Regions from separate parts of the Nocardioides sp. Z43_10 genome, predicted to be linked through region 2. Evidence: predicted binding sites of a transcription regulator. Region 2 holds the regulator's gene; each other region holds the start of a gene.
What was found. The regulator LexA, encoded in region 2, represses DNA repair genes until DNA is damaged. The targets are predictions, from matches to a motif close to TCGAACANNTGTTCGA.
Positions count from the first base shown of each region.

Region 1: the regulator LexA is predicted to act here: its motif matches at 6,816-6,831, upstream of recA (recombinase RecA).
Region 3: the regulator LexA is predicted to act here: its motif matches at 2,055-2,070, upstream of AC6EI4_RS11505 (HNH endonuclease signature motif containing protein).

Region 1 covers NZ_JCBAJY010000008.1:197,413-206,942, forward strand. Annotated here, with positions in the region: gene AC6EI4_RS15810 (ATP-dependent helicase) at 1-2,798, opposite strand, end outside; gene AC6EI4_RS15815 (ABC transporter ATP-binding protein) at 2,902-3,837, shown strand; gene AC6EI4_RS15820 (ABC transporter permease) at 3,837-4,628, shown strand; gene AC6EI4_RS15825 (ABC transporter permease) at 4,628-5,431, shown strand; gene AC6EI4_RS15830 (GNAT family N-acetyltransferase) at 5,439-5,948, opposite strand; gene AC6EI4_RS15835 (DUF3046 domain-containing protein) at 6,060-6,251, shown strand; gene AC6EI4_RS15840 (organic hydroperoxide resistance protein) at 6,275-6,700, opposite strand; gene recA (recombinase RecA) at 6,995-8,032, shown strand; gene AC6EI4_RS15850 (regulatory protein RecX) at 8,016-8,678, shown strand; gene AC6EI4_RS15855 (phosphoribosyltransferase) at 8,735-9,214, shown strand; gene AC6EI4_RS15860 (HipA family kinase) at 9,254-9,530, shown strand, end outside.
Region 2 covers NZ_JCBAJY010000003.1:364,534-374,063, forward strand. Annotated here, with positions in the region: gene AC6EI4_RS07950 (vitamin B12-dependent ribonucleotide reductase) at 1-2,825, opposite strand, end outside; gene nrdR (transcriptional regulator NrdR) at 2,950-3,450, opposite strand; gene AC6EI4_RS07960 (hypothetical protein) at 3,815-4,267, shown strand; gene AC6EI4_RS07965 (hypothetical protein) at 4,355-4,687, shown strand; gene AC6EI4_RS07970 (LysM peptidoglycan-binding domain-containing protein) at 4,692-5,093, opposite strand; gene lexA (transcriptional repressor LexA) at 5,493-6,296, shown strand; gene AC6EI4_RS07980 (phosphatase PAP2 family protein) at 6,371-7,162, shown strand; gene AC6EI4_RS07985 (DivIVA domain-containing protein) at 7,172-7,579, shown strand; gene AC6EI4_RS07990 (ATP-dependent DNA helicase) at 7,589-9,530, opposite strand, start outside.
Region 3 covers NZ_JCBAJY010000005.1:245,910-255,439, reverse strand. Annotated here, with positions in the region: gene AC6EI4_RS11520 (acyl-CoA synthetase) at 1-723, shown strand, start outside; gene AC6EI4_RS11515 (cyclophilin-like fold protein) at 931-1,284, shown strand; gene AC6EI4_RS11510 (hypothetical protein) at 1,577-1,816, opposite strand; gene AC6EI4_RS11505 (HNH endonuclease signature motif containing protein) at 2,147-3,592, shown strand; gene AC6EI4_RS11500 (DUF6394 family protein) at 3,742-4,128, shown strand; gene AC6EI4_RS11495 (NAD-binding protein) at 4,142-5,941, shown strand; gene AC6EI4_RS11490 (DUF3375 domain-containing protein) at 6,065-7,576, shown strand; gene AC6EI4_RS11485 (DUF4194 domain-containing protein) at 7,569-8,324, shown strand; gene AC6EI4_RS11480 (ATP-binding protein) at 8,321-9,530, shown strand, end outside.

The sequences.
Region 1 (9,530 bases), on a different contig from region 2:
GCGAGCCGCTGCAGCTCGGCCTCCACCTCCGCGAGCACCTCGGGGTCGAGGAGCTCGCGCAGCTCCGCGCGGCCGAGCAGCTCGGCGAGCAGGCCCTGGTCCAGGGAGAGCGCGGCGGCGCGGCGCTCGGCGATCGGGGAGTCGCCCTCGTAGAGGAACTGCGCGACGTAGCCGAAGAGCAGGGTGCGCGCGAACGGCGAGGGCGAGGTCGTCGCGACGTCGGAGACCACCACCTCGCGCCGGTCCACCCGCCGCATCAGCGCGACCAGCGCGGGCAGGTCGTAGACGTCCTGGAGGCATTCGCGCACCGCCTCCAGCACGATCGGGAAGCTGGGGTAGCGCGCGGCGACCTCGAGCAGCTGGGCCGAGCGCTGGCGCTGCTGCCACAGCGGGGAGCGCCGGCCGGGATCGCGGCGGGGGAGCAGCAGGGCCCGGGCCGCGCACTCGCGGAAGCGCGCGGCGAAGAGCGCGGACCCGCCGACCTCGGCGGTGACCAGGTCCTCGATCTCGTCGGGGGAGAACACCACCAGGTCGCCCGCCGGCGGCTCGGCGTCGGTGTCGGGGATCCGGATCACGATGCCGTCGTCGGAGGCCACCGCCTGCCCGTCCACCCCGTGGCGCTCGCGCAGCCGGGCGTTGATGGCCAGCGCCCACGGGGCGTGGACGGGGGTGCCGTAGGGGGAGTGCACGACCAGGCGCCAGTCGCCCAGCTCGTCGCGGAAGCGCTCCACGACCACGGACCGGTCGCTGGGCAGCACGTTGACGGCCTCCTGCTGCTCGCCCAGGTAGGCGACGAGGTTGGCGGCCGCCCACTCGTCCAGGCCGTCCTGCTGGGCCCGCTTGCCGGCCGTCTCGGGGGGCAGCGAGGCGAGCTCACGGGTGAAGGCGCCGATCGCCTCGCCCAGCTCGGCGGGGCGCCCCAGCGCGTCGCCCTTCCAGAACGGCAGCCGGCCGGGGACGCCGGGCGCCGGGGTGACCAGGACCCGGTCGTGGGTGATGTCCTCGATGCGCCAGCTGGTCGCGCCCAGCGCGAAGACGTCGCCGACCCTCGACTCGTAGACCATCTCCTCGTCGAGCTCGCCGACGCGTCGTCCCGGCCCCTCGCCGCCGACGAGGAAGACGCCGTACAGGCCGCGGTCGGGGATGGTGCCACCACTGGTCACCGCGAGCCGCTGGGCGCCGGGGCGTCCGGTGAGCCGGCCGGTGACCCGGTCCCAGACGATCCGCGGCCGAAGCTCGGCGAACTCGTCGGAGGGGTAGCGGCCGCTGAGCAGGTCCAGGGTCGCGTCGTAGGCGCTGCGCGGCAGCGAGGTGAAGGCGGCGCAGCGGCGGAACAGCTCGTAGAGATCCTCGACGTCCCACGCCTCCAGCGCCGTCGCGGCGACCACCTGCTGGGCGAGCACGTCGAGTGGGTTGGCGGGCACGTGCAGGGACTCGATGGCTCCGCTGCGCATCCGCTCCACCGCCACCGCCGTCTGGGCGAGGTCGCCGCGGTGCTTGGGGAAGAGCACGCCGCGCGAGACCTCGCCGACCTGGTGCCCGGCGCGGCCGACCCGCTGCAGGGCGCTGGCCACCGAGGGCGGTGACTCGATCTGGATCACCAGGTCGACCGCGCCCATGTCGATGCCGAGCTCGAGGCTGCTGGTGGCCACCACGCAGGGGAGCCGGCCGCGCTTGAGGTCGTCCTCGATCAGCGCCCGCTGCTCCTTGGAGACCGAGCCGTGGTGGGCCTTCGCGATCACCGTCGCCGCGCCGTGGCTCTGGCCGGCCTGGGCCATCACCTGGGCCGGTGGCGCGGTGGGCGTCCGGCCCGGTTCGGCGTCTCGGTCGCCGTCACGCTCGCCGTCACGCTCGCCGTCGCGCTCGGCGTCGCGGGCGGCGGCGCGTTCGGCGGCGATCTCGTTGAGCCGGGCGGTGAGCCGCTCGGCGAGGCGGCGGGAGTTGGCGAAGACGATCGTGGAGCGGTGCTGCTCGACCAGGTCGACGACCCGCTCCTCGACGTGCGGCCACATCGAGGCGCTGCGCTGCGGGTCCTCGGACTCCTCGTCGTACTCGCCGGGAGCGGACATGTCCTCCACCGGCACGACGACCTTCAGGTCCCAGCGCTTCTCCGAGGGCGGGGCGACGATCTCCACCGGGGCCGAGCCGCCGAGGAAGCGGGCCACCTCGTCGAGGGGCCGCACGGTCGCCGACAGCCCGATCCGCTGGGCCGGGCGCTCCAGCAGCGCGTCGAGGCGCTCCAGGGAGACCCCGAGGTGGGCGCCGCGCTTGGTGCCGGCCACCGCGTGCACCTCGTCGAGGATCACCGTCTCGACGCCGCGCAGCGACTCGCGCGCCTGCGAGGTCAGCATCAGGAACAGCGACTCCGGCGTGGTGATCATGATGTCCGGGGGAGCGCTGGCCAACCGGCGTCGCTCGGCGGCCGGGGTGTCGCCCGAGCGGACGCCGACGGTGACGTCGGGCACCGGCGAGCCGAGCCGGTCCGCGGTGTGCCGGATCCCGGTCAGCGGCGCGCGCAGGTTGCGCTCCACGTCGACCGCGAGCGCCTTGAGCGGCGACACGTAGAGCACCCGGCAGCGGTGCAGCCGGTCGGCGGGCGGCGGGCCGGTCATCAGCCGGTCCAGCGACCACAGGAACGCCGAGAGCGTCTTGCCCGAGCCGGTGGGCGCCACCACCAGGGCGTGCCGCCCGGCGCCGATCGCCTGCCACGCGCCGGCCTGGGCGGCGGTGGGCTCGGCGAAGGCGGCGGCGAACCAGGTGCGGGTCGCGTCGCTGAACCGGTCGAGTACGTCGGGCACGGCTCCATCCTGCCGGACGGCACCGACAGCGCCTCCGGGTCGCGCCCGGCCGCCGGCCGGAAACCACTTCACCTGGCCGGAGCCGCGCACTAGGGTCCGCGAGGTGGCCGAACTCCCGGAGTCGATGATCTACGCCCGCGACCTGCGCAAGTCGTTCGGCGAGCTGGAGGCGGTGCGCGGCATCGACGTCGATGTACGGCGCGGCGAGGCGTTCGGGTTCCTCGGGCCCAACGGCGCGGGCAAGTCCTCGGCGATGCGGATGATCGCGGCCGTCTCTCCACCCACCAGCGGGACGCTGCGGGTGCTGGGGCTGGATCCGACCACGCAGGGCCCCGCCGTGCGCGGGCGGCTCGGGGTGTGCCCGCAGGACGACACCCTCGACGCCGAGCTCAACGTGCGCGACAACCTGGTCATCTACGGGCGCTACTTCGGGTTGTCGCGGACCGAGGTTCGCGAGCGCGCCGATGAGCTGCTGGAGTTCGTCCAGCTCACCGACAAGGCCCGCAGCAAGGTCGAGGACCTCTCCGGCGGGATGAAGCGGCGCCTCACGATCGCGCGCTCGCTGATCAACCGGCCCGACCTGCTGCTCCTGGACGAGCCCACCACCGGGCTCGACCCGCAGGCCCGCCACGTGCTGTGGGATCGGCTGTTCCGGCTCAAGCAGGCCGGCGTGACGCTGGTGCTCACCACGCACTACATGGACGAGGCCGAGCAGCTGTGCGACCGGCTGGTGGTGATGGACAAGGGCCGGATCGTGGCCGAGGGCGCCCCGCTGAGCCTGATCCGTGAGCACTCCACCCGCGAGGTCGCCGAGCTGCGCTTCGGCATCGGCGAGCACGAGGAGCTCGCGGAGAAGGTGGCCGACCTGGGCGAGCGGGTCGAGGTGCTGCCCGACCGGCTGCTGGTCTACACCGCCGACGGCGAGGAGGTGGTGGCGAAGGTGCACGAGCGGGGGCTGCAGCCCGTCGCGGTGCTGGTGCGCCGCTCCACCCTGGAGGACGTCTTCCTGCGGATGACCGGCCGGACGCTGGTGGACTGATGGAGACGCTCAGCGCCCGCGAGGCGATCGCCCGGCAGGCCGACTACTGGTTCACGGTCTACAAGCGGACCTGGAAGGGCTCGGTGATCTCCTCGTTCGTGGCGCCGATGTTCTACGTGGTCGCGATGGGGGTGCTGCTCGGCGGCTACATCCAGGCCGACCCCGACCGGCTCGAGGGAGCCACGTCGTACCTGGCGTTCGTGGTGCCGGGGCTGGTGGCCAGCCACGCCATGCAGACGGCCGTCGGCGAGGTGACGTACCCGGTGATGTCGATGCTGAAGTGGCAGAAGGTCTACGACTCGATGCTGGCCACGCCGCTGCAGCCGCGCGACCTGGTCGCCGGCCATCAGCTCTTCGTGCTCTTCCGGCTGCTGACCACCTGCGCGGTCTACCTGCTCGTGCTGGCGCCGTTCGGGGTGTTCGCGACCTGGTGGGGAGCGGTGCTGGCGCTCGGCGCGCAGGTGCTGGTCGGGATGACCTTCTCGACGCTGGTCTACGCGCTGAGCGTGCGGATGCGCTCGGAGGAGGGCTACGGGCTGATCTACCGGCTCGGGGTGTTCCCGCTGTTCCTGTTCTCGGGGGCGTTCTTCCCGATCTCCAACCTCGGCGCCGTGCTGGAGTGGCTCGCCCGGCTCACCCCGCTGTGGCACGGGGTCAACCTCTCCCGGATGCTCACCCTGGACCAGGTGGACTGGCCGCTGGCGGCGGTCCACGTGCTGGTGCTGGGCGCGCTGACGGCGCTCGGCTGGCGGCTCTCGGTGACCGGGCTGAGCAGCAGGCTGGTGAGCTGATGCTGGCGTTCTCGCCCGGGCCCGTGCCGGCGCCGTTGAGCCCCTGGCGGGCCACCCGTCTGCTGGTGCTGCGCAACTACGTGGTCTACCGGCAGGCATGGAAGCTGTTCCTGACCGGCTTCCTGGAGCCGTTCTTCTACCTGCTCTCGATCGGCATCGGGGTGGGCCAGCTGATCGACACCTTCGAGTTCAACGGCGAGGTGATCGGGTACGCCGAGTTCGTGGCGCCCGGGATGCTGGCGGCCTCGGCGATGAACGGCGCGATGATGGACAGCACCTTCAACGTCTTCTTCAAGCTCAAGTACGCCAAGCTGTACGACCAGATGCTGGCCACCCCGCTGTCCACCTCCGACATCGCTCGCGGCGAGATCGCGTGGGGGCTGATCCGCGGGGCGAGCTACTCCGCGATGTTCCTGGTGGTGATGGTGGCGATGGGACTGGTGCACACCTGGTGGGCGGTGCTGGCGCTGCCGGCGGCGGTGCTGCTGGGCTTCGCGTTCTCGGCTGTCTTCATGGCCGTGACCACGTGGTTCACCAGCTGGCAGGACTTCGACAAGGTGACGCTGGTGCAGCTGCCGCTGTTCCTGTTCTCGGCCACGTTCTTCCCGATCACCGCCTTCGACGGCGCGCTGCGCTGGGTGGTGGAGTGCACGCCGCTGTACCGGGGCGTGGTGCTGTGCCGCGAGCTGACCACCGGGGCGGTGACGAGCGCGTCCCTGGTCTCGGTGCTCTACCTGCTGGCGATGGGGGTGGCCGGGCTGTGGGTGGTCCGGCGGCGCCTGGACGGCCTCCTGCTGACCTGAGCGAGCCTCAGGGCAGGTTGATCAGCATCTTCTGGTACCAGGCCATGTCGATCCACTGGTCGAACTTGCGACCCACCTCCCGCATCACCCCGAGCTTCTCGAAGCCCACGGACTGGTGCAGCCGCTCGCTGGCCGGGTTCGGCAGCGCGACCGCGGCGATGGCGGTGTGCACCCCCGAGACCGCCATCGTCTGCAGCAGTGCGGGGTAGAGCAGCCGCCCGACGCCCTGGCCGCGCACCGAGCGGTCGAGGTAGATCGACGTCTCACGGGTCAGGGAGTAGGCAGGTCGCGGCCGGAACGACCACGAGTAGGCATAGCCCACGACGGTGTCCGCGTCGCTCACCGCGACGAGCAGGTGGTCACCGGGGTGCTGGCCGTCCAGGCGCGCGCGCCAGTGGTCCATGTCGGGTGGCTCGAGGTCGAACGTGGTGGTGGAGTGCTCCACCGCGTGCGTGTAGATCGCCGAGATAGCGGCGAGATCGGATTCGGTCGCGGAGCGGGTCGAGAACTCGGCCATAGCCGCCATCCTCCCAGCACCGGGCGGCGTATGTGGCAGTGGCTGGAAGAATGCTCGTGTGCTCACCCCCGACCCCGCCTACCTGGCCCCTGTCCTGCCCAGGGATCCGCGATGAGGTTCACCGAGTTCTGGGGCCGCCTCGAGGAGGGCCTCGGCGTGCACGCCCCCACGTTCGCCGAACATCACGTGATCGGCGAGCTGGGCAATCGCACCGTCACCCAGGCGCTCGACGCCGGCGTACCGGCGAAGGAGGTCTGGGCGGCGGTGTGGCGCGACCAGCAGCTCCCCGAGACGCTGCGTTAGGGCCTGCGGCGCCCGGATGCGGCTCAGTCCTCGTCGTTGACGCTCAGCGTCACCTCGATGTTGCCGCGCGTGGCGTTGGAGTAGGGGCACACCTGGTGCGCCTGCTCGGCCAGCTTCTCCGCCTCCTCCAGGGACAGGTGGGGCAGGGTGACCTCCAGGGTCACGGCGAGCTGGAAGCCCCCGCCCTCGGCGGCGCCGATGCTGACGCGGGCGCCCACGGCGGAGTCGGTGACATCGGCCTCGGCGGCGCGGGCCACCATCTGCAGTGCGGAGTGGAAGCACGCCGCGTACCCGACCGCGAAGAGCTGCTCGGGGTTCGTCCCCTCGCCGCTGCCGCCCATCTCCTGGGGTACGGCGAGGTCGAGGTCCAGGCGGCCGTCGGGGGTGCTGCCGCGGCCGTTGCGGCCGGCTCCGGTGGCGAGGGCCTCGGCGGTGTAGAGCGCGTCCATGGGGGTCCTGTCCGTGAGGTGGTGGGCCGGGACCGACCCGCTCCCCAACGTATCCGGCGATTCAATTGCGCACAATGGAAAATCAACGAGCGACACGCGGGGGCGAGATTCTCGGTCGAACACCTGTTCGGGCTACCCTGGATGCACAGGTGACGCAGGGGCGTTCGTTGTCCCCAGGTTCCGGGAGGATTCCGGCACTGTCGGTGGTCTTGTCTAGCGTCCTTCCCACAGACGAACACGACTCGCTACACCACACGGCGGGCTCTACGGGGCCCGGAGATTGGATGGAATGACATGGCCGCTGGAGACCGCAACAAGTCCTTGGATGCCGCGCTCGCGGGCATCGAGAAGCAGTTCGGCAAGGGCTCGATCATGCGCCTGGGCGAGGAGACTCGTGCCGCGCTGGGCGTGATCCCCTCCGGTGCGATCGCGCTGGACGTCGCGCTGGGCATCGGAGGCCTGCCGCGCGGGCGGGTGGTGGAGATCTACGGTCCGGAGTCCTCCGGTAAGACCACGGTCGCGCTGCACGCGGTGGCCAACGCTCAGGCGGCCGGGGGCATCGTCGCCTTCATCGACGCCGAGCACGCGCTCGACCCGGAGTACGCGAAGGCGCTGGGCGTCGACACCGACGCGCTGCTGGTCTCGCAGCCCGACTCCGGCGAGCAGGCCCTGGAGATCGCCGACATGCTGATCCGCTCCGGCGCGCTCGACCTCATCGTCGTGGACTCGGTGGCCGCGCTGGTGCCGCGCGCGGAGATCGAGGGCGAGATGGGCGACAGCCACGTGGGGCTGCAGGCCCGGCTGATGAGCCAGGCGCTGCGCAAGATGACCGGTGCCCTCAACAGCTCGGGCACCACGATGATCTTCATCAACCAGCTGCGCGAGAAGATCGGCGTGATGTTCGGCTCCCCGGAGACCACCACCGGTGGCAAGGCGCTCAAGTTCTACGCCTCGGTCCGTCTCGACGTGCGTCGCATCGAGACGCTCAAGGACGGCACCGAGATGGTCGGCAACCGGACCCGGATCAAGGTCGTCAAGAACAAGGTGGCCCCGCCGTTCAAGCAGGCCGAGTTCGACATCATGTACGGCAAGGGCATCAGCCGCGAGGGTGGCCTGATCGACGTGGGCGTCGAGGCCGGCCTGGTCCGCAAGGCGGGTGCCTGGTACACCTACGAGGGCGACCAGCTGGGACAGGGCAAGGAGAACGCCCGCAAGTTCCTCAGGGACAACCCCGACCTGGCCAACGAGCTCGAGAAGAAGATCCTCGAGAAGCTGGGCGTCGGCCCGCACGTCGACGTGCCTGCCGACCCGACCGGTGTCGAGAGCTTCTGAGCGCGGACCGCGCCACGACGACTCCGAGGCGGCCGTGACCGACGCGGAGGACCCGTGGCGCGGTGACGTGGCGGCCGGGGTGGCCGCCTGGATCCGCTCGGTCGCTCCCCAGGCGGACCTGCCTCCCCCCGAGGACCCGGTGGCGCGCGGTCCGGAGGCCGACCAGGAGGCGGTGGCGCGCAAGATCCTGCTCGACCAGCTCACCGGCCAGGCGCGCTCGCGTCAGGAGCTCACCGACAAGCTGGCGAAGAAGAACGTGCCGCCCGAGGTGGGCCAGCGGCTGCTGGACCGCTTCGAGGAGGTCGGGCTGGTCGACGATCGTGCCTTCGCTCGCGCCTGGGTCGAGAGCAGGCAGCCGGGCAAGGGCCTGGCGCGCCGCGCGCTCGCCCAGGAGCTGCGGCGCAAGGGCATCGACGACGACCTGGCCCGTGAGGCCCTCGACGAGATCGACCCCGCCGACGAGGAGGCCGCCGCGCGGGCGCTGGTGCGCAAGAAGCTGCGCTCGGTGGCCGGGCTGGAGCCGGAGAAGGCGACCCGTCGCCTCGCCGGGATGCTCGCGCGCAAGGGCTATCCGGCCGGGCTCGCCTTCTCGGTGATCCGTGAGGAGCTGCGCGCCGATCTCGACGTGCCGGACCTGGAGGGGTGAGGCAGCCGCGCCCGGCTGCCCGCGCGACGACACCGCCGGTGGTCCATGATGTGCCCATGAGCGACGAGCGCGAGGTCCTGACCTACGAGATGTTCGGGGTGGCGGCCCGGGACCTGGCGCAGACGATCGTCGACGATGACTACGAGCCCGACCTGGTGCTGTCCATCGCGCGCGGCGGCCTGGGCCTGGGGATGGCGCTCGGTTACGCGCTGGGGGTCAAGAACCTCTCCGCGGTCAACGTGGAGTTCTACACCGGCATCGACCAGCGTCTGGAGATGCCGGTGATGCTGCCGCCGACCCCGCAGGCCGTGGACCTCTCGGGGGCGCGGGTGCTGATCGCCGACGACGTCGCGGACACCGGCAAGACCCTCGAGCTGGTCCGCGCCTACTGCGCGGATCACGTCGCCGACGTCCGGATGGCGGTGATCTACGAGAAGACCCGCTCGATCGTGAAGCCCGACTACGTCTGGCGGCGCACCGACCGATGGATCGACTTCCCCTGGTCCTCCCAGCCGGTCGTTCGCAAGGGCTTCTGAGATGCGGGCTGCGCAGCTCGAGGCAGAGGAGAGGCCGGCGTGATCGACACCGTCTCGGTGATCCGCTACGTGACGCCGCTGCGTGAGGGCGGCAGTCTGCCCGGCATCGTGGAGGCCGACGACCTCGGCACCTACGTGTGCAAGTTCCGCGGCGCCGGCCAGGGCCTGAGGGTGCTCGTCGCGGAGGTGGTCGTGGCCGGTCTCGCGCGCCGTATCGGGCTGCGCACCCCCCGGCTGGTGGCGCTCCAGCTCGACGCGGACATCGCCCGCTACGAGGCCGATGAGGAGGTCCAAGACCTGATCAACGCGAGCCTGG
Region 2 (9,530 bases):
CAGGAGCCGGCCGGGCGCATCTTGGTCCCGCAGGTGAAGCACAGCGGGCTGTCGATGGCGGTGCCGGTGATCTTCTCCATCAGCTCGGTGGAGGTGTGCGCCTCCTGGGCGGGCTGCGCCGGGATCTCGCGCTGCTCGCCGCCGTGGGTGTCCTTGGTCTCGACGGGCACCTCGGGCAGGCCGGTGGCGGGCTCGTCGACGAGCTCGGCGGCGGAGCCGGTCTCCACGATCGGCTCGTAGGAGCCGGTCTCGAGGTGGCGCTGACGCTCCTCGGCGGAGTAGATGCCGAGCGCGGAGCGGTCCTCGAAGGTCATGTAGTCCAGCGCCAGGCGACGGAAGATGTAGTCCATGATCGACTGCGCCATCCGCACGTCCGGGTCGTCGGTCAGACCGGCCGGCTCGAAGCGCAGGTTGGTGAACTTCGAGACGTAGGTCTCCAGCGGCACGCCGTACTGCAGGCCGATGCTGACCGCGATCGAGAACGCGTCCATCACGCCGGCCAGGGTCGAGCCCTGCTTGCCGAGCTTGAGGAAGACCTCGCCGAGCTCGCCGTCGTCGTGGGCACCCGAGGTCATGTAGCCCTCGGCGCCGCCGACGGTGAACGACGTGGTGCGCGAGGCGCGCGACTTCGGCAGGCGCTTGCGGGTCGGCGCGTAGACGACCTTCTCCACGACCTTGGTCTCCACGACCGCGGACTTGTTGGAGTCCTCGCCCTTGTTGTCGCCCTTGCCGCCCGACAGCGGCTGGCCGACCTTGGCGTTGTCGCGGTAGATCGCGGTCGCCTTCAGCCCCAGCTTCCAGGACTGCAGGTAGATGTCCTCGACCTCCTCGACGGTGGCCGACTCGGGCAGGTTCACGGTCTTGGAGATGGCCCCGGAGAGGAACGGCTGGCAGGCCGCCATCATCCGGACGTGGCCCATCGGCTTGAGGGCGCGGGCGCCCATCGCGCAGTCGAAGACCTCGTAGTGCTCGGCCTTGAGGCTCGGCGCGTCGACGACGTGACCGTGCTCGGCGATGTAGGCGACGATTGCCTCGACCTGCTCGGGCTGGTAGCCCATCTTGCGCAGCGCCCGCGGCACCGTCTGGTTGACGATCTGCATCGAGCCGCCACCGACGAGCTTCTTGAACTTCACCAGCGAGAAGTCCGGCTCGATGCCGGTGGTGTCGCAGTCCATCATGAAGCCGATGGTGCCGGTCGGCGCGAGCACCGAGGCCTGCGCGTTGCGGAAGCCGAGCTTCTCGCCCGACTTGATGACCGCGTCCCAGGCCTTCGTCGCCAGCTTGTGCACCTGCTCGTCGGCGAGGTGCAGCGGACGCAGCGTGTCGTTGGCGGCCTGGTGCTTGCGCATCACGCGCTTGTGGGCCTCGGCGTTGCGGGCGTAGCCGTTGTAGGGGCCGACGATCCCGGCCAGCTCGGCCGAGCGCTTGTACGACGTGCCGGTCATCAGCGAGGTGATCGCCGCGGCCATCGCGCGCCCGCCGTCGGAGTCGTAGCCCAGCCCCATCGCCATCAGCAGCGCGCCGAGGTTGGCGTAGCCGATGCCGAGCTGGCGGTAGTCGCGGGTGGTGGCGCCGATCGACTCGGTCGGGAAGTCCGCGAAGCAGATCGAGATGTCCATCGCGGTGATGATCAGCTCGACCGCCTTGCCGAACAGCTCACCGTCGAAGGTGTCGTCGTCCTTGAGGAACTTCAGCAGGTTCAGCGAGGCGAGGTTGCACGAGGAGTTGTCCAGCGACATGTACTCCGAGCACGGGTTGGACGCGGTGATCCGGCCCGTCTCGGGGTTGGTGTGCCAGTCGTTGATCGTGTCGTCGTACTGCAGACCCGGGTCGGCGCACTCCCAGGCGGCCGTCGAGATCTTCGAGAACAGCTCGCGGGCGTCGACGGTCTCGATGACCTCGCCGGTGCCACGCGAGCGCAGGCCGAACTCGGTGCCCTCCTCGACCGCGCGCATGAACTCGTCGCTGACCCGCACCGAGTTGTTGGCGTTCTGGTACTGCACCGAGGTGATGTCCTTGCCACCGAGGTCCATGTCGAACCCGGCGTCGCGCAGCGCGCGGATCTTGTCCTCCTCGCGCGCCTTGGTCTCGACGAACTCCACGATGTCGGGGTGGTCCACGTCGAGCACGACCATCTTGGCCGCGCGGCGGGTCGCGCCACCGGACTTGATGGTGCCGGCGGAGGCGTCGGCGCCGCGCATGAAGGAGACCGGGCCGCTCGCCGTACCGCCCGAGGAGAGCAGCTCCTTGGAGGAGCGGATCCGGGAGAGGTTGAGGCCGGCGCCGGAGCCGCCCTTGAAGATGAAGCCCTCTTCCTTGTACCAGTTCAGGATCGAGTCCATCGAGTCGTCGACCGAGAGGATGAAGCACGCGCTGACCTGCTGCGGGGAGGGGGTGCCGACGTTGAACCAGACAGGAGAGTTGAAGGAGAAGTACTGGTGCACGAGCAGCCAGGTCAGCTCGTGCTCGAAGATCTCGGCGTCCGCGGCGGAGGCGAAGTAGCCGTGCTCGAGGCCGGCCTTGGTGTAGGTCTTCACCACCCGGTCGACGAGCTGCTTGAGGCTGGTCTCGCGGGCGTCGGTGCCGACGGCGCCGCGGAAGTACTTGGTGGTGACGATCGTGGAGGCGTTGACGCTCCAGAAGTCGGGGAACTCGACCCCGCGCTGCTCGAAGACGGCCGCGCCGGTCTTCCAGTTGGTCTGGACGACGTCGCGCCGCTCCCAGGTGATCTCGTCGTAGGGGTGCACGCCCTTGGTGCTGAAGACTCGCTCGATCTTCAATGCTGCTCCGGCCTTGCGCCTGGATCCGCTGACAGTCTCCGTCATGGGGCTCTCCTTGTTCCTGGTGACTTCTTCGTCGTCCTCGCGGGCCTGGTGGTCCCCGCGAGGGGTGGTACTGAGTGGTGCGCCCGGCACGCAGCTTCCCCACTACGTGCCGGGCGGTCTGTGGTCAGCCCGTGGGCTGAGGATCGCGCACGCCACCGACAGTGGCGTCGCTGAGCGGCTCCCGCTCCGTGCGCAGCCGCTCGATCTCGGCGACGAAGTCGTCGGCGGACTCGAAGGCCCGGTAGACGCTCGCGAAGCGGAGATAGGCGACCTCGTCCAGCTCGCGCAGGGGCCCGAGGATGGCCAGGCCGACCTCGTGTGCGGGCACCTCGGCCCAGCCGTCGCTGCGCAGGGTGTCCTCCACCGTCTGTCCCAGACAGTCGAGCTGGTCCGCGGTGACCGGCCGGCCCTTGCAGGCCTTGCGGACACCGGAGATCGCCTTCTCCCGGGTGAACGGCTCGGTGGCACCCGACCGCTTGAGCACGGTCAGCTGCATCTGCTCCACGGTCGTGAACCGCTTCTTGCATGCCGAGCAGGTACGGCGACGGCGGATCGAGCCGCCGTCATCTGCGACCCGGGAGTCGAGCACCTTGGTGTCGGTGTTCCGGCAGTAGGGACAGTGCATCGCGGGTGCTCCTCTCGTGGGCATGCCACGAGGCACCCGGAGGGTGTGGTCATGGCTGTGGAGAAATCGGCTTCTTCTGTGGACAACAAGCGGTTACCTGTGGACCATCCCCTAGCCGACTGTGAACTAGATGTGGATAAGCACAACGGTGTAACTACTAGATGTAGTGGAACCGTACGCCCGGGCCGGAGTTAAGGCAAGCGGGCCCGGCGTGTCGTCCGGACCAGTCTCCGGGCCGCGAATCACCAGGCGCGAAAGCGCAGGTCAGCGGGGTTGCGTGCCCCGCGGGCCAGAGACTCCGGCCCCGGCGCGGCGACCTGCTTGACTGACTCCCGACACCGATCCCTAACCCGAAGGTGACCCTATGAGTCGTCGTACGTCGCGCACCGGAGCCCTGGCCCTGTCCCTGCTGCTGATCCCCGGCCTGAGCCTGGCCGCCTGCAGCTCCGAGGGAGACTCCGAGCAGGAGCCCTCGAGCCTGGAGTCCCCCAGCGGCACCGGAGAGGTGCCGGACCCGGACGCACTGCCGGAGGGCTACCCGGAGCAGGACGCGCCGCTGATCGAGGGCGAGCTGGTCTCGACGAACTCGGAGAAGGCCGACGACGGAACCAGCTTCAGCATCCTCGTCGCCCCCGACAGCGAGGGCGCCGACGCCGCCGGCGAGGCGGTGGCGCGGTTCGTGGAGAAGGGCTGGCAGGACAACACCACGCCGGGCAGCTCGGCGCACGTCCTGGTCAAGGGCCCCGACACCGCGATCATCGAGTCGATCGACGGCAACGGCACCGAGCTGGTCAGCTACAACCTCGTCACGCAGTAGCCATCGGACCTCCCCGGACGGCTGACCGCTGGGCCCACAGGGAGGAGCCTTACCCTTGCCAGCGGAACTCAGAGGAGAATCGTGAGCGTGAGCACGGGCAGTGGCGGCAAGCGAGCAGGGGCCCGTCGTGCGATGGCCGCGCCGCGCAGGCGGCGCGGCCTGCTCATGGCGCTGGCACTGGGGATCACGGTGACGGTGGTGGCGTGGGGCTACCTCGTCAGCGCTGCCATCGACTTCGGCAGCACGGCACGGGCCGGCGACTCCGCCGCCTGGGGCTTCCTGGCACTGGCCTGCCTCGGCGCCATCGCCTGTCTCTTCGCCGCCCTGCTGCTCGGCAGCCACGCCCTGCGCGAGCTCGGCGTCACGCGACGCCCCGACGAGGCGCCGCGCCCCACCGGGGGCCGACGGGCAGCGCGCTGATCGCTCAGTCGCGCACGGGCACGCGCAACCGCTGACCGGACATCACCGCGGCCGAGTCGAGGGCGTTGAGCCGCTGGATCTCGTCGACCACCTCGCGGGTATCCCCCGGCGAGGCGATCTCGCTGGCGATCCCCCACAGCGTGTCACCGGGCCCGACCGCGACGATCCGGGTGTCCGGTGCCTGCCCGGCGCTCTGCGTGGCGACGGAGCCGTCACCGAGCACCACCCCTACCGCCAGCAGCAGCGAGACGGCGCCGCCCAGGATCACCGCCCTCCCGCGACGGGTCAGCCGCACCGGCCCGGCCACGGGGCGGGCGGGACGCGAGACGGGGCGGGCAACGGGCTGTGCGGCCAGTGACTGTGCGGCCAACGACGGTGCGGCCGGGTGGACTGCGGTGCTGCTCATGGGGACCTCCAGGGGAAGGCGGCGTCAGGGCCGGGCGGTTGCCCGGCAGTGCTGCCGTGTCGGTCTGTGTCTACAAGCGACCACCGACAGTCCCGGTGCGAGCCGCTGTCGCCGGCCGCGTGAGGAAGCGTCTCCGAGTCACCTGATCGGGCATGTCGCTTGAAAGGCATCCGTTCGATCAGGCGTTCGATCGAACATACGAGCGAACTTAGAGCATGTGTTCGAATAGGGCAAGAGAAACGCCGAACATGCGTTCGAGTTCACCGGCCTGGCGAGGGCGACACGCCCCTTCGAACAGATGTTTGAACCTGCCGGTGTCGGCGGTCTACGGTAGGGAGCATCGGCGGACGCGACGGCGCGGCCGGCGCTCACACCGCCCCGAAGCAGAGAGGCACACAGATGGCCAGAGGAACGGGCTCGGACGACGGGGGCCGCACCAGCGCGTCCACTCCCGCCAAGGCGCGCGCCAAGGGCGCCGGCAAGGGCGGCGCCAAGGTCGCGGTGCTGCCGGACGGGCCCCCCGACGCCACCGGCCTGACCCCGCGCCAGCAGCGGGTCCTCAACGTCATCCGCGACTCCATCGAGATGCGCGGCTACCCGCCGAGCATGCGCGAGATCGGCGAGAAGGTCGGGCTGACCAGCTCCTCGTCGGTGGCGCACCAGCTGAAGGTGCTCGAGGAGAAGGGCTTCCTCAAGCGCGACCCCAACCGCCCCCGGGCCATCGAGGTCTTCCTGCCCGAGGTGATGGCCGCACGCCGTTCCATGTCGGCGCCGGACCCGGTCGCCGAGGAGGACTTCGACCCGACCGGCATCGGCGACGCGATGCCCGCGGCGATCAACGTGCCGATGGTCGGCCGGATCGCCGCCGGCGGGCCGATCCTGGCCGAGGAGCGCGTCGAGGACGTGTTCCCGCTGCCCAAGCAGCTCGTCGGCGACGGCACGCTGTTCCTGCTCGAGGTGGCCGGTGACTCGATGATCGACGCGGCCATCTGCAACGGGGACTACGTCGTGATCCGCCAGCAGCCGACCGCCAACAACGGGGAGATCGTGGCGGCGATGATCGACGGCGAGGCCACGGTGAAGACGTTCCAGCGCAAGGACGGCCAGGTGTGGCTGCTCCCGCACAACACGGCGTACGACCCTATTGACGGGACCCATGCGACGATCCTCGGTAAGGTCACGGCGGTCCTGCGCCGCATGTGACCCTCGGATCGGGCACGGGCCCGCTCAGGGTCATTCCTGATGCGGATCCGACGAGCTCGCGGGAGAATGGGGAAGTGACGATCGCGAGACAGCCCCCGACCGCCGCCGCCCACCGGACGGCAGGGCGCTCCACCCTCGCGACCCGGCCGCGTCTGCGGCGCGGGCTCCTCGAGCTCGCGGTGCTGGCCAGCCTCTACGTCGCCTACAGCGCCAGTCGCCTGGTGGCCGACGACTCCTTCGAGCCGGCGCGAGAGCGCGCGGTCCAGCTGCTGCACCTGGAGAGCCTGGTCGGCCTCGACGTCGAGGCCGGCCTCAACCAGTGGTTCGTCGCGGTCTCCTGGGTGGGCCTGGCCGCCTCCTACTGGTACGCCACCACCCACTACGTCGTCACGCTCGTCGCCCTGGTCTGGCTCTACTTACGGGGCCGCGCCGCCTACGTCCCGGCGCGTACGGCGCTGCTCGTCGCCACCGTCCTGGGCCTGGCGATGTACCTGCTGCTCCCCACCGCTCCCCCGCGGCTGGTGGACGGCTACGTCGACGTCCTGCACCTGCACGCCGCCGACGGCTGGTGGGGTGGCGAGGCCTCGGCACCCAAGGGGTTCGGCGACCTCACCAACCAGCTGGCCGCCTTCCCGTCGCTGCACGCCGGCTGGGCGCTCTGGGTGGCGCTCGCGGTGCACCGTGAGGTCCGCGGAGTGTGGATCAGGTCGTTGGGCTGGGCCTACGCGCTGGTCACCGCGGTCGTCATCGTGGGCACCGGCAACCACTGGGTCCTCGACGTGGTCGTCGGCTGGCTGGTGGTGCTGATCGGCTTCTGGGTCGGGGATCGCTGGAGCGCCCGACGAGGGCACCGCACGGCGCGCTAGCGTCTGCACATGGATCTCGCGCCCCGCTTCACCGCTCGCAGGTTCCGCGAGGGCTACGACCCCGCGGAGGTCGACGCGTTCATCGCCCGGGTGCAGGCCGCGATCGCGCAGTCGCCACCGGCCGTGTCGACCGACGACCTCCTCGACGTCCGCTTCACGGTGCGCCGCCAGGAGGCGTCCTACGACATGGCCCAGGTCGACGACTGGGTCGCCTCGATGCTCCACTACCTGCGCAGCCGCCAGCGGGGCAGGCCCGCGTCGCCGGGACAGGACCCGAGCCTGCCTCCGGAGCTGCGTGGGGCCGACCTGCCGACCACCCACCTCCGCCCGTCCGGTCCCCCGGCCTGGGCGCGGCTGACGGCGCTGATCCTGGTGATCTCGCTGGTGGCGTTCGTGGTGGCCTCGGCGTTCATCTGAGGCCCGGGCTCACTCGCTCTCGGAGAGGCGCTTGAGCGCCTTGCGGACCACGGCCGGGTCGGTGGTCGGCCACATCGCCGGCAGGCTCGCCTTGAGGAAGCCGCCGTAGCGGGCCGTGGCCAGCCGTGGGTCCAGGATCGCGACGACGCCCTTGTCGGAGGTGGTCCGGATCAGCCGGCCGGCCCCCTGGGCCAGCAGCAGCGCGGCGTGGGTGGCGGCCACCTGCATGAAGCCGTTGCCGCCGGACTTGTCGACCGCCTGCTGGCGCGCCGACATCAGCGGGTCGTCGGGGCGCGGGAACGGGATCCGGTCGATCAGCACCAGCTGACAGGTGTCGCCGGGCACGTCGAGGCCCTGCCACAGGCTGAGCGTGCCGAACAGGCAGGTGTGCGGGTCCTCGACGAACTGCTTGGCCAGCTCCGGCAGCTGGGCGTCGCCCTGGGCCAGCGTGGTCAGGTGTGGCAGCCGGGCCCGGACCGCCTCCGCGGCCGCCTCGGCGGCGCGGCGCGAGGAGAACAGCCCCAGCGCGCGCCCGTCGGAGGCGTCGATGAGCTCCACGATCTCGTCGAGCTGACGCTCGCCCAGCCCGTCGCGACCCGGGGGCGGCAGGTGGCGCGCGACGTAGAGGATGCCCTGGCGGCCGTAGTCGAAGGGCGAGCCGACGTCGAGCCCGCGCCACGGGAGCACCCCCTCGGGCGGTGACGCGGCCCGCTCGCCGAGCACCGTGTCGCGCTCGGAGGGCTTGAGCCCGACGCTGGTGGCCACCGAGTTGAAGTCGCCGCCCAGCATCAGGGTGGCGCTGGTGAACACCACCGTCTTCTCGCGCAGCAGCTTGTCGCGCATCTGGCCCCACACCTGCAGCGGGGCCACGCAGAGCCGGGCGGGGATCCGGTCGCGGGCCTCGGAGAGCCACAGCACGTCGGACTCGAGGTCGGCCGCCATCCGCTCGGCGTGGGTGAACAGCTCCTGGACCATCCCCTTGGCCTGGGTCCTACCGGCGTCGGCCTCCCCCTCGCCGTCCTTGGGGAAGGCCGAGATGCAGGCGCGGGCGGCGTCGCGGACCAGGACGAGGGCGTCGGAGAGCGCCTCGGGCATCCGCTGGATCCGCCCGGCGTCGATGCCGGCCAGCGCGTCGGCCAGGGCCTCGCCGGCGTCGCCGAGCTCGTCGGCCTGGTCGCCGTCCACGTGGCGCTGGGCGCGCCGCGAGGCCCGCTCGATCTCGCTGACGGTGATCTCGTCGGTGGCGGCCTGCGTCACCCGCGCGGTCAGCTCGTGGGCCTCGTCGATGACCACGACGTCGTAGTCGGGGATCATCGGCACGCCCTCGATGGCGTCGATGGCGAGCAGCGAGTGGTTGGTGATGATCAGCTGGGACTTGGCCGCCCGCTCCTTGGCCCGCTCGGCGAAGCACTCCGCGCCGTACGCGCACCGGGTGGCGCCGAGACACTCCCGGGCGCTGACGCTGACCTGGCGCCAGATCCGCTCGGTGTGCCGGGGCGCGGCGTCGCGCTCGCCGGTGCCGGCCCGTTCCGCCTCCTCCTCGGCCCAGGCCCGCAGCCGGAGCACCTCGGCGCCCTGGGAGGACTCGGGGAGGTCGACCAGCGCCCCCTGGTCGTCGGGCACGCCCTCGCGGATGCGGTGCAGGCAGGCGTAGTTGGAGCGGCCCTTGAGCACGGCGTACGACGTGTCGTCGACGAGGTCGCCGACCGCCTCCATCAGCCGCGGCAGGTCGCGCTCGACGAGCTGGTGCTGCAGGGCCAGGGTGGCGGTCGCGACGACCACGCGGCTCTCGTGCAGCAGGCTGGGCACCAGGTAGCCCAGCGACTTGCCGGTGCCGGTGCCGGCCTGGACGAGCAGGTGCTGGCCCTGCTCCATCGCGTCGGCGACGGCCTCGGCCATCTGGATCTGGCCGGTGCGTTCGCTGCCGCCGAGGGCCGAGACGGCCGAGGCG
Region 3 (9,530 bases), on a different contig from region 2:
AGCTCGGCCGCCATCTTCAGCCGCTCGGTCAAGGAGCGCTGGATGGCCGCCTTCCCGAACAGCTTCTTCACCGACTCCGTCGGGGCCTCGGAGACCGGCTTCCAAGGGACCGGGCTGCAGGAGGTGGGCAACATCCGCAGCGACGGCCCGCTGGTCTCGCTCGGGCCCTCGACCGTCGTGCTCGACGAGGCCAACCGGGTGCTGGATCCCGCCACCAACGTAGGCAAGGTCGGTCGCCTCGGGCGGATGGGCCACGTCCCGGTCGGCTACTACAAGGACCCCGTGAAGTCGGCCCAGACGTTCATCGAGATCGACGGGGAGCGCTGCTCGGTGCCGGGAGACTTCGCGCGGATCGAGCCCGACAACAAGGTGGTGCTGCTCGGGCGGGGCTCCAACTGCGTCAACACCGGCGGCGAGAAGGTCTACCCCGAGGAGGTCGAGACCGCGCTGATGGCACACCCCGGCGTGTACGACGTGCTCGTGGTCGGGGTCCCGGACGAGAAGTACGGGCAGGCGGTGGCGGCGGTGGTCCAGCCCCGCGAGGGCCACACCGTCGAGCTGGAGGAGCTGCGCAGCTTCCTGCGCGCGTCGCTGTCGGGCTACAAGCTGCCGCGGGTGCTCGCCGTCGTGGACAAGATCCCGCGCTCGGCCGCCGGGAAGGCGCAGTACCCGCGGGCGAAGGAGATGGCGGCTGCGGTGCTGGCGGACCAGGCTCGCGTGTGACGAGGTGAGCGGCACGTCTCCGGCGCAGGGGACGGTACGTCGCGAGCGCGGTACCCGATCGGGATGAAGCACAGCGTCTGTGCGTCCTCCCCTCCACACCGGGCCCTGAAGGACGAGTAGGCGCAACCGCCACCAATTGCTGCTTGCTGCCATGATCGGTGCCATAACGGCGGACCCGGCGATGACCAGCCCGACGGGGAGGACCTCGTGCAGCTGAGGATCACGATCGGCGATCAGCGCTTCACGGCGACGCTGGACGACAGCGCCGCCTCCCAGGACCTTTTCGCGCAGGTGCCGGTGACCGTCGACATGGTCGACCACGGCGGGGTGGAGAAGACCGGGCCGCTTCCTGAGCCGCTCTCCCTCGACGGCCAGCCCGAGGGCATGGACCCCGACGTTGGCGACGTGGGCTACTACGCACCCGGGAACCACCTCGTCCTCTACTACGGCGACCAGTCGTACTTCCCCGGCATCGTGGTTCTGGGCAGGCTCGACGGTGATGCCGCTGAGCGCATCGCGGCGCTTGACGGCGCGGTCACCGCCACCGTCGAGGCGGTGTGATGAGCATGTCGCTGTAGGAGTTCCTGCGTCACGTGGACAGTGGCGCGGCGATCGAGGGTGGGTTCGAGCACCATCGCTTCATGCGCGACACTGCCCAGGAAGCGAAGAACCTGCGCCTGGGCAACTGGTTACGGGCCCGCAGACTCCTAGTAGCGCGAGGTCGTCGTGCTGGCTACTGCTCGCGCGGGTACGCGGAAGAACCGGTGAACGCGGGCCTGCCTAGGGTGGCCCGACGAACGACCCAGTCAGGGGCCGCGGGCCGGTTCGGGCGCACGGGCTGAGACCCGGGCGTTCAGGCACATGGAGCGGTCTCCACGGGGCGCACAGCGGGATCGTCGACCGGCTTGAACACGCGGACTGCACCGCCGTCGTCGCGGTAGCGTGCCTGGTCCTCGGCCACGCGCACCATGAGCCCGGTGCCCTGCCAATGCCGGGGCTGCAGGCCTCCCCAGCCGAACTGCTTCTCGAACGGCACGTTCCACTGTTCGCCGTCGAACGAGACAGGGACGACGAAGCAGTGGTTGACGCTCACCGTCACCCTCCTAGGGGCGGGCTCCGTCGCCGGAGGCGTGGCTTCCGTGTGGGGCTGCGCTGTTCCGGGGGCGGCGCCACAACCGCCGGTCAGGGCGAGCGCAGCGACCACGCAGGGCAGCGCGAGGAGACGCATCACTTCCCTGGGACGCATCAGTGGCTCGTGGGGTTCCCTCACCTCGATCGGCGGTGGGTGAGAGCCGTCTCGGTGGTTGAGGAGCGAGCGCGAGCGGGCGTCTTCGAGAACGCTTTCGGATGAGTTCTCCACAGTCCGCGTGTCGGGGCGGTTTCTGGGGGCAGGAGTGTCGGTGCTGCCTGCTTGAGTGGATCCATGACCCGGACCGCCACCCCCGACACCGCTCGTGCGGTGCTGGCTGCCGCGCGGGTCTCGCGGGGTACGGCGGATGCGGCCGAGGCTCGTCAGCTGCAGTTGGCGGTGGACTGGGCGGCGATGCACTCGGTGGAGTCGTTGGAGGCGGCGGCGGTGATCCACGGGCCGTACGGCGACCATGGGATCCCGGTCGCGGGACCCGGGGCGCCTCTGGTCGCGGAGTTCGCGGTCACCGAGTTCGCCCTCGCGATCGGCATGTCTACCGACGCCGGGCGCCGGTATGTGGGTCAGGCTCTCGAGCTGCGCCACCGGCTGCCGAAGGTCTGGGCGCGGGTGGTGACTGGGGACCTCGTGGCGTGGAAAGCACGACGCATCGCGGACGCGACGCTGAGCCTGGTCCCGGCGGGTGCGGGGTTCGTGGACACCCACGTCGCCGCGGTGGCGCACAAGATCGGTGTCGCCGCCCTGGACCGGTTGGTCGAGGAGGCGCGGGTGCGGTTCCAGCCAGAGGAGGCCGAGCAGCGGCGCCGCGCGGCTGCGGACGGGCGGTGTTTCGACATCGACACCGATCAGGTCTCCTACGACGGCACCATGACGGTGCGCGGGGAGCTCGACCTCGCCGACGCGTTGGACCTCGACGCTGCGGTGGCTGCGGGTGCGGCGCAGCAGCAGGCGTTGGGGTCGGTGGACCCGTTGGGCGTGCGGCGGGCGAAGGCCGCGGGGGAGCTGGCACGGCGCCAGCTTGCCCTCGACCTGGGCGCCGGCGAGGCAGCCGCAGGTCAGTGCGGTGGATCCGACGCACCGTGTGCTTCCGATCAACCGCACACTGCTGCGCAGGGCGACACCGATAAGGCCCGGCGACCGCGTCAGGTGGTGCTCTACGTCCACCTCTCCCACGACGCGCTGCGCGCCCGGGGCCTCGACGACACCGACGTACACCTGGCGCGCGTGGAGAACACCGCCTCCTTCGTCTCGGTCGACCAGATCCGCGACTGGTGCGCCACCCCCGACACCCAGGTGATCGTGAAGCCGGTCATCGATCTCGAGGACCACGTCCACGTCAACGCCTACGAGACCCCCGACCGCCTCGTCGAACGCCTGACCCTCATCGACCACACCTGCGTCTTCCCCTGGTGCACCCGACCAGCCCGACGCCTCACGCCCGAGCAGCATCGCGCCGACTGCGACCACATCCAAGACCACGCCACCGGCGGCACCACCTGCTCATGCAACCTCGCCCCACTCTGCCGGCGACATCACCGCCACAAGACCCACAGCCCCTGGAGCTACACCGCCCTCGACAAGGGCAGCTACCTGTGGACCAGCCCCCAGGGCTACCAGTACCTGCGCGACCACACCGGCACCCTCGACGTCTCCCGAGACCGCCGACGCGCGAATCCGCACGCCACCCCGCCCAAGCCGGACCTGCCTCCACCCGACCAGTAGGTGCCCCGCCCCGCACCCCGCCCAGGCACCACCCGGCGGGGTCAGTGGCACGTCCGCGCCACACCGGCGGGCGCGGCGGCCTCCCGACTTCCGCGTTCGGCGGGGTAGGTGAGGCTACGATGCCCGAGTCCGCGCGCTGGGAGGGTGCCATGAACCTGGAGAATGTCGTCTTCGGCTTCTTCGTGCTGCTCGCGGCGACCCTCAACTTCGGGTTCACCCTCGGCGACATCGGTGACCCGGCGGTGCACAACGTCTACGAGCTGTTCGCCGCTGTGGTGGTGAACCTGATCGCCACGGTGCTCAAGTTCGGTGACCGCACCCAGATCGGCGCCGTGCACCTGGCGACCAGCCTGGTGGCCAGCCTGCAGCTCATCGCGGCTGCCGTGGTCTGGTCCTACGCCAGCCACGTGACCGAGGCCGGCATGACCGTCGAGATGACCTCGGCGGTGGTCTCGCTGTCCGCCGGCGCGCTCTTCGCCAACGTGGTCTCGGTGGTCCTGCTCGTCGTCGAGACCGTCTCGTTCCAGCGTCGCTGACGGGGCCGAGCCCATGGGGAACCGGCTACCGAGCAGCCTGGCCGGGATCGTCGGCGGCCGCACCCGGCGCGAGCACGTGGAGGCCGTCGCCGTCGAGCTCCCCGAGGGTGCCCAGGAGCAGGCCACCGCCGGCATCTTCCTCGTCCTGCGGCGGATGCGCGCGCCGCTGATCCTGCTCATCGCGCTCTTCGCGCTGAGCGTGCTGGGACTGTCCCTGATCCCGGGCACCGACGCGGCCGGCCAGCCGCACCGGCTCAGCCTCTTCGACGCCTTCTACTTCATGAGCTACACCGCCACCACGATCGGGTTCGGCGAGCTGCCCTACCCGTTCTCGCCCGCCCAGCGGATGTGGGTCACCGGCTCGATCTTCATGTCGGTGATCGGCTGGGCCTACGCGATCGGCTCGATGCTCTCGCTGGTGCAGGACCGTGCCTTCCGCCGCGCCGTGGCCCGCCGGCTCTTCGAGCGCAAGGTGCGCCACATCGGCGCGCCGTACCTCCTGCTGATCGGGTACGGCGAGATCGGCCGGCGCATCGCCCGCTCGCTGGACGACATGGGCCGCCGCTTCGTGATCATCGATCGCGACGACGAGCGGGCGGCGTCCATCGAGCTGGACGCCTACCGGGCCGACGTCCCGGTCCTGGTCGGCGACGCCCGCAACACCGACAACCTCATCCTCGCCGGGCTGGGCAGCGCCGACTGCGAAGCCGTCCTCGCCCTGAGCGAGCACGACGACGTCAACCTCGACGTCGCGATGACCACGTCGCTGATCCGGCCCACCCTGCCGGTGATCGCCCAGGCCAGCTCGCACGAGACCGAGGACCGGATGCGCGCCTTCGGGGACACCGAGGTGGTCAACCCGCTCGAGCGCTTCGGCAACCACCTGCGGATCCTGTACCGCTCCCCGGCGGCCCACCAGCTGATGATGTGGCTGACCAGCGCGCCCGGCACCCCGCTCCCACAGCGCCGACCGCCCCTGCCGCGTGGGCGCTGGGTGGTCTGCGGCTTCGACGACTTCGGCCGCGACATCACCGCGGACCTGCGCCAGGAGCACATCGAGGTGACGGTCGTCGAGGGCGAGCGCGTCCAGGGTGGCGCCGACCGCTTCCCGCAGGCCGCCCTCGACGAGGCCGACCTGTCCAGCGCCGTCGCCTTCGTCGCCGCCACCCACAACGACATGACGAACCTGTGGCTGCTGGAGGTGGCACGGCTCGCCAATCCCGACCTGGTCCTCGTCGCCCGGCACAACGAGCCCGGCAACGCCGCCCTGTTCGAGGCGCTCGGCATCGACCACGCGATGGTCCGCGCCGAGGTGGTCGCCCACGAGGTCCTCGCCCGCCTCGCCAACCCCTCCCTGATGCGCTTCCTGCCCCAAGTCCCGCACCTCGGTGACGCGTGGGCCGCGCAGGTCGTCGACCGGCTGGTCCAGCGGTGCGGACCCTGGACACCGAACATCTGGCGCGTCGAGATCGGCGAGCGTGACGCCCCCGCCGTGATGCCCTGGCTGGAGGCAGGCCAGGTGCGTCTCGGTGACCTGCTGCGCTCCCCGAACGATCGGGAGAGCCCCTTGGCCGCCGTCCCGCTCGCCCTGCTGCGTGACGAGGTGGTGACCCCGGCGCCTGAGGACGACGAGCTCCTCCGGCCGGGGGACAGGCTCCTGGTCGCAGGGCGCCCCTCGGCGCGCCACGCCCTGGAGGCGACGCTCACCCAGGAGACCTCCGCGGCGTACGTCCTCGCCGACGAGGTGATCCCGTCGGCCTGGATCTGGCGGAGACTGGCCCGAGCCCGGGCGAGGCGGCGCCCCAGCAGGTGACCTGCGGCGCACCCGGCTGGACCGCCGACACCCCCGAATGCGAGGTCGCCACCGCGAGCGCCTACCGTCCTCCAGGCATCTCGTCCGCACCCGGCGGACGCGTGCGGAGGACCCGGGAGGGGCATGAGCGGCATCGTCGCCGAGCTGGCGCGGGTCACCGAGGCGTTCGACAGGCCGACGCTGCGTCTGCTCGACCGCAAATGGGCCCCGCTGGTGCTGTCGGTCTTCCGGACGTCGTTCAGCTCCGACGTGCGCACCGTCCACGCCGACCGCCTGCACACCCAGATCGACGCCTACCTCGACGAGCTGCGCATCGCCGGCGTCGAGGTGCCGCCCAACCAGACCGGCCGCTCGTTGTGCCTGCGGTGGATGGGCGACCAGTGGCTCTACCGCACCCTCGACGAGTCCGGCGACGAGGAGTACTCCCTCACCTCGCACGCCGTCGACGCGCTCGACCTGGTGCAGAGCCTGACCCGGGACCGGGCGCTGATCAGCGGCTCGCGGATCAACACCATCGTCGACGCCGTACGACGCTGGGCCACCGAGGCCAACCCCGATCCGGCGACCCGCGTCGCCCGCCTCAACGACCAGATCGAGCGCCTCACCGCCGAGCGTGACCGGATCGTCGCCGGCGGAGAGATCGAGCCGGCCAGCATCGACGACATGCAGACCGGCTACGTCGACCTGATGGACCTGATCGGCCAGCTGCCCGGCGACTTCAAGCGCGTCGAGGAGTCGGTGGCGGCCATGCACCGCAAGATCGTGCGCGACTTCCGCGAGGAGGACCGCCCGGTGGGCGAGGTGCTCGACGAGTACCTGCGCCGCTCAGACGAGCTGCTCGAGGCCACCCAGGAGGGCCGCGCGTTCGAGGGTGCCTTCGAGCTGCTGCGCGACAAGGAGCTGCTCGACGAGCTCGGGCGCGACATCCAGGCCATCCTGCAGCACCCCTTCGCGAACAGCCTCGGCCCCGACGACCACCGCGACTTCCGCAGCGCCGTCGCCGTCATCCGACGCGGGATCGACGACGTGCTCGCCCAGCGCACCCGGCTCTCCTCCACGCTGCGCGAGCACATCGTGCACCACGACGTGGCCCGCGACCGGGAGGTCGACCAGACCCTGCGCCACGTCGAGCGGCTGCTGGTCACCTGGATGGAGACCGCAGGCCCCCGCTCCCGCGTGGAGGTGGAGCTGATCCCCGGCACCTTCCACCTGCCCCACCTGCGCGAGCGCCTGCACGACCCGGCCGCCGACGTGGCACCGGAGTCGCTGAGCATCCCCGACCCGGTGGAGACACCCGTCGGCCTCAGCCTCGAGCAGCTGCGTCAGCAGGGTGGCCCCTCGCTCGGCGAGCTGCGCGACCTGCTCGGCGAGGCCGTCTCCCAGGGCGAGCTCACCTCGGCCGCCGAGGTGTTCAACGCGCTGCCCCCCGAGCTGCGCCGTCCCGTGGAGATCGTCGGGATGCTCCACCTGCTCACCCAGTGGGATGCCACCGCCGACAAGCAGGCCGTCGACCGCTTCGAGGCGGTCCGCCCCGACGGCACCCGCCGGGTCTTCGAGACCCCGGTCCTCCGGCTCGCCGCACCCGTCCCCGCCCCCGCCGACGCCCCCGCCACGCAAGGACCTGTCGATGAATGACGTCCACGACCTCGACGCCGCCTTCGAGGACGACGCTCCCGCCGAGGACTCCTCGCTCTCGCTGTTCGAGGGCGACGAGGGCGCGCTGACGATGGAGCAGCGACGGACCCTCGTCGCGCTGCTCAAGCACCGCTACCTCAGCGCCGAGCGCAACCCGGGGGAGTGGCGCACCCTGCTGGCCGACCTGCCGCTGCTCAAGAGCCGGCTCAACGACCTCTTCCTCGATCTGCACATCGACCACGCCTACCAGGTCGCGTTCAAGCGCCAGGCCGTCCCCGAGATCGGTCCCGCCTTCCCGACGCTGCTGCACGACACCGCCTACACCCGCGAGGAGACGATCCTGCTCGTCGTCCTGCGCCAGCGCTTCCGCAGCCAGCGCTCCGACGGCAACGGCGTGGTCCTGGTGGACCGCGAGGGCCTGCTCGACGAGATCGCCGCCTTCCGGCCCGAGCACGCCACCGACCGCTCCGGTGACCGCCGCCGGGCCGAGAACGCCCTCGCCACCCTGGTCAAGGCGCGCATCCTGCTGCGCACCAACGACCCCGAGCGCTTCAAGGTGGCACCGGTGATCGAGGTGCTGCTGCCCCTGCAGCGGCTCAACGAGCTGGCCGAGTGGCTGACCCGGGCGACCAGCGACGACCCCGACGACGGGGGCCCGGACGACGCACAGGCCGAGCAGGACGACGAGACCGAGCCGGACGAGACCGAGCCCGACGAGACCGAGCAGGACGACGAGGTGCCCGCATGATCGCCCAAGAGCCGCTCATGCACATCCCCGGCGCCACCGAGGGCACCACGCAGTGGCGCGCGGAGACCCTGCAGATGGTCAACTGGGGCGGCTTCCACGGCTACCACTCGGTGGAGTTCTCCCTCGACTCGATGCTGCTGACCGGCGCCACCGGCACCGGCAAGAGCACGTTCCTCGACGCCTACATCGCGGTGATGATGCCCTCGGACGTGCCGTTCAACGGCGCCTCCAACGACGTCTCCACGAGCAAGGCCCGCTCGGCCGACCAGCGCAACCTGCTCACCTACCTCAAGGGCAAGATCGACGACAACCGGGCCGGCGAGGCCGGCGGTCCGACCGAGAAGGTGCTGCGCGGCGACGACGGGCGACCCGTCTGGGGCGCGCTGGCGCTGACCTTCGTCAACGACCGTCGCCAGCGGTTCACGGTGCTGCGCGTGTACTACGCGCGGGCCGGCGCCGCGACGTACGCCGACGTGTCGCAGACCCGGGCCACCTACGACGGCTACCTCGACCTGCGCGAGCTCGAGCCGCTGGCGGCCTCCCGCTTCGACAAGCGCACCCTGCGCGGCGCCTTCGAGGGCATCAACCTCCACGAGACGGTGCGGGCCTTCGAGCAGACCCTGCACACCCGGCTCGGCATCGGCCAGAACGGCGACGGCCGCAAGGCGCTGCGCCTGCTGGCGCGCGTGCAGTCGGGGATGCAGGTGAACACCGTCGACGGCCTCTACAAGTCGATGGTCCTGGAGCAGCCCGGCACCTACGCCAAGGCCGAGCGCGCCGTGGAGCACTTCGAGGACCTCGAGGCCGCCTACGACGCGATGCAGACCGAGGCGGACAAGGAGCGGGTGCTGCGCCGCCTGCCCGAGCTGCAGCTCGAGCTGGACACGGCCCGGGAGCAGGAGCGGCTGATCGACACCTTCGGGGTCTCCCGCGACGGCGACACCCCGCTGGTGCTGTGGGCGCTGCGCACCGAGGACGCGCTGCTCGAGAGCGCCGAGGACGCCAACCACGAGGAGCTGGCCCGCCAGCAGCTCGCCGCGCGCGAGGCGATCGCGCTCGAGCGGGTGCTCCAGGACCGCGCCGACATCCTCGCCGAGGAGATGCACGCGAACGGCGGCCAGAGCCTGCAGCGGCTGCGCCACGAGCGCGAGCGGCTCGAGGACCTGCGCGAGGACACCGACAAGGCCCGCCGGGTCTTCCGGGCCG